Hahella sp. HNIBRBA332: one gene and its partner. The protein of the gene in region 1 interacts with the protein of each later gene in a pairwise test. Links are inferred from orthologs where the notes say so. Each region holds a gene or a part of one and is shown in the gene's direction. Other genes may lie near its edges.

What was found.
Region 2: the proteins of ptsN (region 1) and trkA interact in binary tests that used the Escherichia coli proteins (3 or more experiments, as listed by UniProt). The link is inferred for Hahella sp. HNIBRBA332 from one-to-one orthologs.

The regions. Positions count from the first base shown.
Region 1 is NZ_CP132203.1:268,432-273,562, reverse strand. What follows is about bases 997-3,983. They hold ptsN (PTS IIA-like nitrogen regulatory protein PtsN), read left to right. Parts: upstream 997-2,251; coding sequence 2,252-2,716; downstream 2,717-3,983. Other genes in these bases: O5O45_RS01355 (HPr family phosphocarrier protein), read left to right, coding at 3,698-3,967; rapZ (RNase adapter RapZ), read left to right, coding at 2,743-3,603; hpf (ribosome hibernation-promoting factor, HPF/YfiA family), read left to right, coding at 1,937-2,245; O5O45_RS01375 (RNA polymerase factor sigma-54), read left to right, coding at 997-1,821. Also shown: lptB (LPS export ABC transporter ATP-binding protein), read left to right, coding at 1-202; more of O5O45_RS01375, read left to right, coding at 325-996; mgtE (magnesium transporter), read left to right, coding at 4,205-5,131. UniProt on the Escherichia coli protein: Seems to have a role in regulating nitrogen assimilation.
Region 2 is NZ_CP132203.1:5,702,396-5,706,466, forward strand. The notes cover bases 1-2,999. They hold trkA (Trk system potassium transporter TrkA), read left to right. Parts: upstream 1-812; coding sequence 813-2,186; downstream 2,187-2,999. Other genes in these bases: rsmB (16S rRNA (cytosine(967)-C(5))-methyltransferase RsmB), read left to right, coding at 1-811; O5O45_RS25220 (TrkH family potassium uptake protein), read left to right, coding at 2,220-2,999. In the rest of the region: more of O5O45_RS25220, read left to right, coding at 3,000-3,668; O5O45_RS25225 (alpha/beta fold hydrolase), read right to left, coding at 3,643-4,071. UniProt on the Escherichia coli protein: Part of the constitutive potassium transport systems TrkG and TrkH. May regulate the transport activity of TrkG and TrkH systems. Binds to NAD(+) and NADH.

The DNA.
Region 1 (5,131 bases):
TATCAAGCAGATTATTGAGCATCTCAAAAAGCGCGGCATCGGCGTTTTAATTACAGATCATAATGTGCGCGAGACCTTGGATATTTGTGAACGCGCCTATATTGTCAGTGAAGGATTTATTATCGCAAGCGGCGCCCCAAGTGATATCCTTGCCAACCCAAAGGTTAGAGAGGTCTATCTGGGTGACCAGTTCAAACTTTAGTTTAACCGGCGGTCTCCATCCCAGATGGACCTCAAGGCTCAAGAGCTTAGGATTAAAGCACCTAATAACTATGAAAAACTCACAAGATCTGTGCCTGAATCGGTGGTAAGCATCAGATGGTTATGAAAACTTCATTGCAGTTAAAGCTGGGTCAACAGCTGACCATGACCCCGCAACTGCAACAAGCAATAAAACTTTTGCAGCTTTCAACACTGGATTTACAGCAGGAGATTCAACAAGCGCTTGAGTCCAACCCCATGCTGGAAGTGTCTGAAGAGGACGAATCACCCAACCACGTTCAGAACGATACGATCAGCGACATGCTCGCCAACAACTCCAGCAAGGAACGAACGCAGGAGTCGGGCATGGATGAAGGGGGGTTCGCTGAAGAGGACAACTGGTCCGACTCCATTCCGAACGATTTGCCCGTCGATACCGCCTGGGATGATGTCTTCCAAAGCGGATCAAGCAACTACAGCGGCGGCGAGGATGACGAATACGACTTCGAGTCCCGCAACAGCAAAGGCGAAACCCTGCAAGACCACCTTCTCTGGCAACTCAACCTTACCCCCATGTCCGACATTGACCGCATGATCGCCGTAGCGATTATTGATGCAGTCAGTCCTGATGGTTATCTCTCCCTCACTCCCGATGAAATTCATAGCGGTCTGCAAACTGAGGGGGAAGAAGAAATTGAGCTGGACGAAGTATGCGCAGTTTTAAAACGTATCCAGCAATTCGATCCTCCCGGTGTCGCCACCTGCAACCTGCAGGATTGCCTGCTGAGCCAGCTGAATCAACTGCCGAAAGACACCCCTTGGCTAGGTCAAGCCAAGCTGGTGGTCAGCCACTACATCAATCTGCTTGGCAACCGCGACTACGCCCAACTAATGCGTCGCAGCCGCCTGAAAGAAGACGATCTGCGGGAAGTACTAAAGCTGATTCAAAGTTTGAACCCAAGACCGGGCGAAGGCATTCAGGAAAGCAATACCGAATATGTGGTTCCTGACGTTATCGTCAAAAAAAACAATGGCCGGTGGCTGGTGGAGCTGAATCCGGAAATCGCCCCCAAGATCCGCATCAACCCTGGCTATGCGGGCTTGGTGAGACGCGCGGACAACAGCTCAGACAACACTTACTTGCGCGATCAGTTACAGGAAGCGCGCTGGTTTATCAAAAGCTTGCAAAGCCGTAATGAAACTCTGTTGAAAGTCGCTTCACAAATCGTCGAACATCAGCAAGGATTCCTAGAGTACGGCGAAGAGGCGATGAAGCCGCTGGTGCTGCACGATATTGCGGAGGCGGTGGAGATGCATGAGTCAACCATTTCCCGGGTGACCACCCAGAAATATATGCACACTCCTCGCGGCGTATTTGAGCTGAAGTACTTTTTCTCCAGCCATGTCAGCACAGACACGGGTGGCGAGTGTTCTTCGACCGCTATTAGAGCTATTATCAAGAAGTTAGTTGCGGCGGAATCACCGAAGAAACCATTGAGCGACAGCAAAATTGCTGCGCTGCTTGGCGAACAGGGCATCAACGTCGCCCGTCGCACGATCGCAAAGTACCGGGAGGCGCTTTCCATTCCGCCTTCCAATGAACGTAAGCGATTAATTTAAAAGGAGGAATACAGGTATAAGACTTAAATCAAATAGTCACAAACTGGATGTGCTAGTATTTTTCATGGAAGTGCAAAATTCATAATGCACCGTATATTGGCATTAGGAGCAAAGTATGCAAATGAACATCACCGGACATCAAGTCGAGTTAACTGAAGCACTGAAAGATTACGTTAACAACAAGTTCGACAAGCTCGAACGACACTTCGACAGTATCAGTAATGTCCAAGTTACGCTCTCCATTCAAAAACAGCGTCAGATTGCAGAAGCAACCATGCACATAAGCGGCGCTGACCTGCATGCCAATGCTGAACACGAAGATATGTACGCGTCAATTGACGCACTGGTGGACAAATTAGATCGCCAGATCCTCAAACACAAAGAGAAGCACGTTGATCGGATGCACGGCGCATCCGCCAGATAACAGAACATGGCCCAAACCACACTAACTATTGAGTCAATTATCTCGCCCGCCCTCACACGCTGTGGGGTGTCGGGCTCGAGTAAGAAGCGCGTTCTCGAATATATCGCCAATCTGATTGCGCAACATTTTCCATTTTTGGACGAGAACGCCATTTTTACCAACCTGATCTGCCGTGAAAGACTCGGCAGCACTGGTATCGGCCAGGGCATCGCAATACCCCACTGCCGCCTGGAAAACTGCGACCGCATCATAGGGGCCTTGATTACACTCAAGGACAAGATCCCTTTTGACGCCATAGACAACGAACCCGTAGACCTGCTGTTCGTTCTGATCGTGCCTCAGGAGGCCACCAGCGAACACTTGGACCTACTGAGCCAACTGGCCCAGAAATTCAATGACCGTCGCTTCTGCGAACACCTGCGCGACTGTGACAACGACGAAACCCTGTTCAGGAGGGTGCTGGAGAAATAATCCAGCTTCGATGGAAAGAGGAAGACATGAAGCTGATTATCGTAAGCGGTCGTTCAGGCTCCGGAAAAAGTACGGCGCTCCATGTCTTGGAGGATATGGGTTATTACTGCATCGATAACCTGCCTATCGGTCTCCTCTCGCCTCTCACCCAAGAGGTGCTGGATCAGGGGAAAACCCAAAACCAGCAGCTCGCCGTCAGCATAGACGCCCGTAATCTTTATAGGGACTTATCGGACTTCCCGTCCATTTACGCCACTCTGCAAGCGCATAATATCGATGTGGAAATCATCTATCTTGACGCTAATGACGCCACCTTGATCAAACGATTTCATGCAACGCGTCGCAAGCACCCGCTCAGCAGTAAAAGCACATCGCTGAAAGAAGCCATCGCCAAAGAGAAGCAGTTATTGGAGCCAATCGCCACCCTGGCGAACCTCTACATAGACACCAGCGACCTCTCCATTTACCAGTTACGAGATCAGGTAAAGATCAGGGTTATCGGACACAAAACCCAAGAGCTGGCTCTGCTCTTTCAGTCTTTCGGCTTCAAGCATGGCGTGCCGTCGGATTCCGACATGGTGTTTGACGTACGCTGCCTCCCCAACCCCTACTGGGACACCGCACTGCGCGGCTATAAAGGCACTGATCAGGAAATCATTGAATTCCTTAAGCAGCATCCGGAACCGGAACAGATGCTGCAGCACATCATCAGCTTTCTTGAGACCTGGATTCCGCACTTCCAGAACAGCAACCGCACCTATATGACGATCAGCATCGGCTGTACTGGCGGGCAACACCGCTCCGTCTATATCTGCGAGTGCCTGGGAGAGCATTTCAAGAAAAAATATGATAATGTCCAAGTGCGCCACAAAGAGCTGGCGCAATAAGGTTTTAACAATAAGAAGCCACTGTCGCTTAACAATTAAACCGGCCTGAATCCAACATTCAGGAAATTTCAATCTTTTATATTCATCGCGCCCCATGATCCAGGAACAAGTCACTATTATTAATAAGCTTGGCCTGCACGCCCGAGCGGCGGCCAAATTCGTGTCCACCAGCGGCCGATTCGCCAGTAAGATCAGAGTAGCCAAAGAAGGCCAGGAAGTTGACGGAAAAAGCATAATGGCGGTCATGATGCTCGCCGCCAGCAAGGGAACGCTTCTCACTTTGAAAATAGAAGGCCCGGACGAAGAGGAAGCCTTTCACGCCATCAAGGCTCTGATCGAGGACTATTTCGGAGAGGGTGAATAACCCTAATGCTTTCGGGGCGCTTCGCCCCATCCCTTCCAAACATACCAGACAATACAAACCGCTTGAATAAAGTAAGACAATTCCCTGATTTTCCTTAGACTATTTTTCGTCTTAACTTACACTTTATAGTGGGCTCGCTTATACTGGCGCCACAACGGCGCAGAGCCCGTCTCTGTATTTAATCCGGCAATTTCCTCGCTGCCCGTTGCGGGCCGCCCTAAACGCGGATGTAAGTCTATGCCTCAAGCGACCGAAAAAAGCACTGCCAAGGTCCGTATGCGCTCCATTGCGGAAGCGCTGGAAAGCGGGTCTTTGCAGCAGGTCGCGCGCATTCTGAACGGCGGCCTATCCCCCAGCGACATCGCCCACTTACTGGAATCGTCTCCGCCCAATGAGCGGAAGTTACTCTGGCAGTTAGTCGATGACGAACTGGATGGCGAAGTTCTTCAATATCTGAGCGATGAAATTCGTTCCGACTTCCTCAGCGAAATGAATGCTCAGGACGTTATTGAGATCGCCGAAGACTTCGAAGTCGACGACCTCGCCGACTTGTTACAGCAATTGCCGGAAGCCGTCATCCAGGAAGTCCTGGAGACCATGGACGCTCAGGATCGCCAGCGCCTGGAAGAAGTACTGGCCTATCCAGAAGACTCCGCCGGCGGCCTGATGAACACGGACATGATCACCGTGCGTCCGGACATTACCGTCGACGTTGTGCTTCGCTATCTGCGCAGCCACAAAAGTCTGCCCAACATGACCGATAGCTTGCTGGTGGTGAACCGAAAAGATGACTTTATTGGTGTACTCCCTGTCACCACACTTTTGGTGTCCAGCCTTAGCTCCACCGTGCGAGAGATCATGCGCACGGATGTCGAGCCGATTCCTGCGATTGTTTCCGATAAAGAGGTCGCCACCCTGTTCGAACGCCACGACCTGGTTTCAGCCCCTGTCGTCAATGACAAAGGCAAACTCGTAGGCCGCATCACCATCGATGACGTGGTTGACGTTATCCGCGAAAACGCCGACCACGAAATCTTAAGTATGGCGGGTCTGGACGAAGAAGAAGATATGTTCGCCCCCATCATGAAGACCGCTAAAAGCCGCGCAGTCTGGCTGGGGATAAACTTGATCACCGCCTTTCTCGCCTCGGCAGTCATTGGTATT
Region 2 (4,071 bases), 5.4 Mb from region 1 along the record:
GTTACGAGTCAATTTGCAGAAAGTTCAGCGGGAAGACTATCTGCAGCAATTGCGTCAGGCGGAAGTGGAAGCCCACCTCTGCGAATGGGTGGAAACCGGCATCCAGTGTGAACAGGCAGTGGATGTAAACTGTCTGCCGGGATTCTTCGACGCCGGCTTGTGCTCTGTTCAGGATGAAGCGGCGCAACTCAGCGCCGCCCTGATGGACCCGCAGCCCAATGAGCGGGTGCTTGACGCCTGCTGCGCGCCAGGAGGCAAAACCGCTGCGCTATTGGAGCGTTGTCCGGATATCTCCGTGACCGCCGTAGATGTCGATCCTGAGCGCCAACTTCGCACTCGCGATACGCTGCAGCGTCTGCAATTGAACGCAGATGTGCGCACCGCGGATGTCGGCGACCTGCAACAATGGTGGGACGGGACGCCATTCGACCGCATTCTGCTCGACGCGCCATGCAGCGCGACCGGCGTGATACGTCGTCACCCCGACATCAAGCTGCTGCGCCGCAGCGAAGATATTCCCCAGCTCGCGGAGCTGCAATTGAAGCTGCTGCGAACGTTATGGACTACCCTGAAACCTGGGGGCCTATTAGTCTATGCGACCTGTTCTATTCTTAAAGAAGAGAATGGGCATATAATTGAACGCTTTATCGCCGACGCTACGGACGCGGAGGTCTTACCGATTGAAGGGAAATATGGAATTCAGTCGTCTTTCGGAGTGCAGCTTTTGCCGGTGACTGGCGGCCATGACGGCTTTTTCTACGCCAGATTGCGGAAACAACCAACACCGAAAGTCTCAGCTGTGGACGCTTAGCATGAAAATCATAATTCTTGGCGCCGGCCAAGTTGGGGGAACCCTCGCGGAAAACCTGGCCAGCGAGGCGAATGACATCACCGTGGTGGACTCCAATCCCCAGCGCCTGCGCTCTTTGCAGGACCGGCTGGATATCCGCACCGTGCAGGGACAGGCTTCCTATCCCAACATCCTGAAACAGGCGGGGGCGGACGACGCGGATATGCTGATCGCCGTCACCAACAGCGATGAAGTCAATATGGTGGCCTGTCAGGTCGCCTTCACGTTGTTCAAGACGCCAACCAAAATCAGCCGGGTGCGTACCTCCGCTTACCTCACCAAGAAAGGCCTGTTCAATACTGAAGCCTTTCCCATTGACGTCATTATCAGCCCGGAGCAGGTAGTAACCGAGCACATCACCCGCCTGATTGAGAATCCCGGCGCCTTGCAGGTGCTGGATTTCTCCAAAGGGCTAGTGCGGCTGGTTGGCATCAAAGCCACCAAAGGCGGTCCCTTGATCGGCCACGAACTGGCCTACCTGCGTCAGCATCTACCGCATATCGATACCCGCGTCGCGGCCATATATCGCAAGGACAGAGCCATTATCCCTCAAGGCGACACGGTCATTGAGGAAAATGACGAGGTCTTCTTCATCGCCGCGCGGGATAATATCCGCAAGGTCATGAGCGAGCTACAGCCGCTGGAGAAACCGTACCGTCGCATCATGATCGCCGGCGGCGGCAATATTGGGGCGCGGCTGGCGGAAACGCTGGAAGGGCGCTATCAAGTCAAACTGATTGAACACAATCAGGACCGTTGCATCCAGCTCTCTGAAGAACTGAACAAGACCATCGTGTTACACGGCAATGCGGCCTACAAAGAGCTGTTGCTGGAAGAAAACATCGAAGACACAGATGTTTTCTGCGCCGTCACCAACGACGACGAGGCCAATATTATGGCTTCCATGCTGGCCAAGCGGCTTGGCGTGCGTAAGGTGATGACCTTGATCAACAACCCGGATTACGTCGATCTGATACAGGGCGGCGAAATCGATGTCGCTATTTCGCCACAGCAAACCACCATCGGCAGCTTGCTCACGCATGTAAGGAGAGGCGATGTAGTGAGCGCACACTCACTTCGACGCGGAGCAGCGGAAACCATTGAGGCGATCGCTCACGGCGACCATCGCTCCTCCAAAGTGGTAGGCAAACGTCTGGATGAGATTTCGCTGCCCGCGGGCTCGACAATCGGCGCGATTGTAAGACGGGGCGAGGTGTTGATCGCTCACGACCACCTGCGTATTCAACCGGATGATCACGTCATTCTGTTCGTGGTGGATAAACGCAGAATCGCCGAAGTTGAACGCCTGTTCCAGGTGGGACTCGCATTCTTTTAACGCATTTACAAAAAATAAGCGTACGACAAATCAATGCATTATTCGGCGATAGCTAAAATTCTGGGCGTCCTGCTGATGTTGTTCAGCACCACCATGATCCCTCCCATCGTGGTGTCGCTGATCTACGAAGACGGCCATATGCAGCCTTTCCTTACCGCCATGTGCGGTATTTTTCTGACCGGCCTCCTGGTGTGGCTGCCCGTATTTCGTCAGACCAGTGAACTACGCATACGCGACGGCTTCATCGTTACAGTGCTGTTTTGGGTAGTGCTGAGTCTGAGTGGAGCGGTTCCTCTTTATCTGAGCGAGCATCCTCACCTGAGTCTGGTTGACGCCATCTTCGAGTCCGTCTCCGGGCTGACCACCACCGGCGCCACAGTGATGACCGGCATCGACATTCTGCCCAAGTCCATCCTATGGTATCGCCAACAATTGCAATGGCTGGGCGGTATGGGAATCATCGTGCTGGCGGTGGCGATTCTGCCGATGCTGGGTATCGGCGGCATGCAGTTATATCGGGCGGAAGCGCCGGGTCCGGTAAAGGACAACAAACTCACGCCAAGAATTACCGAAACCGCAAAAGCGCTTTGGTATATCTATGTCTCACTCACTGCACTGTGCGCACTGCTGTATTGGTGGGCGGGCATGGATGCGTTCGACGCTATCGGCCACAGCTTCGCCACCATCGCGATCGGCGGTTTCTCCACCCATGACGCCTCCATTGGCTACTTCAACAGCCCGTTGATTGAGTTCATCTGCATCATTTTTATGTTCCTGGCCGGGATCAACTTCGCCATGCACTTTTTCGCCTGGCGCCGCCGCTCCGTGCTGGTATACCTGAAAGATCCAGAGTTTGTTTTTTATTCACTTATCCTGATAACTGTTTCGGTCATTACCGTCGGCGTATTAATCGGCACCGGCACTTACGACCCCTTTACCGCCATTATTCGTGGCGTGTTTGAAGTCGTCAGCATCGCCACCACAACAGGCTTCGCCACAGCGGATTTCGCCCATTGGCCACACCTGTTGCCATTCCTGCTGTTCGTTGTCGCTTTCATCGGCGGCTGCGCCGGCTCCACTGGCGGGGGCATGAAAGTTATCCGGGTGTTGTTGATCTTTAAGCAAGGCATGCGCGAAGTGAAGCGTATTGTGCATCCCAACGCCGTGATTCAGGTGAAATTGGGACGTAAGCCGGTGCCGGACCGGGTGCTGGAGGCGGTGTGGGGGTTCTTCTCCGTTTACATGTTCATGTTCGTGTTCATGTTGATGGGCTTACTCGCCACCGGACTGGATCAGGTCACCGCCTGGTCCGCCGTCGGCGCCTGCATCAATAACCTGGGCCCAGGTTTAGGCGGCGTGGCGCTGCATTACGGCGAGCTGAACGAGCCCGCCAAATGGATCCTTTGCTTCGCCATGTTGCTGGGCCGTCTAGAAGTATTCACGCTGCTGATTCTGTTTACGCCTGCTTTCTGGCGTCGCTAGCCTCAGACATCACCAGATGACGCCGTATGGCGGACATCAGTTCACGCTGAAAGTCCGCCTCCAGCGGAAACATATGACCAGCGTCAGTGATCATACGCAAATCCGCCAATGGCAGGTTATCCGCCAGATGTTGAGCGAAACGCCAGGGAACGAAACGGTCTTTCACGCCCTGATAAATATGGGTCGGCAAACGAATTTCCGATAAAGAAAACCCCCAGTGTCGATATTGCGCCAGTAAGTCCAACATCACGCCTTGTACGCCCTGGTTAAAGGCTTCATGTTGATTGTCCATGAAGCGCTCCAAAATGCCTGCGTCTCGCAATAAGACCAGATCCTGCTCCGTGCTCGAGCTTTCAATAAACTTCAGATACAGCTTGGGACTGCATCGTTCCGTGAGCCTTAG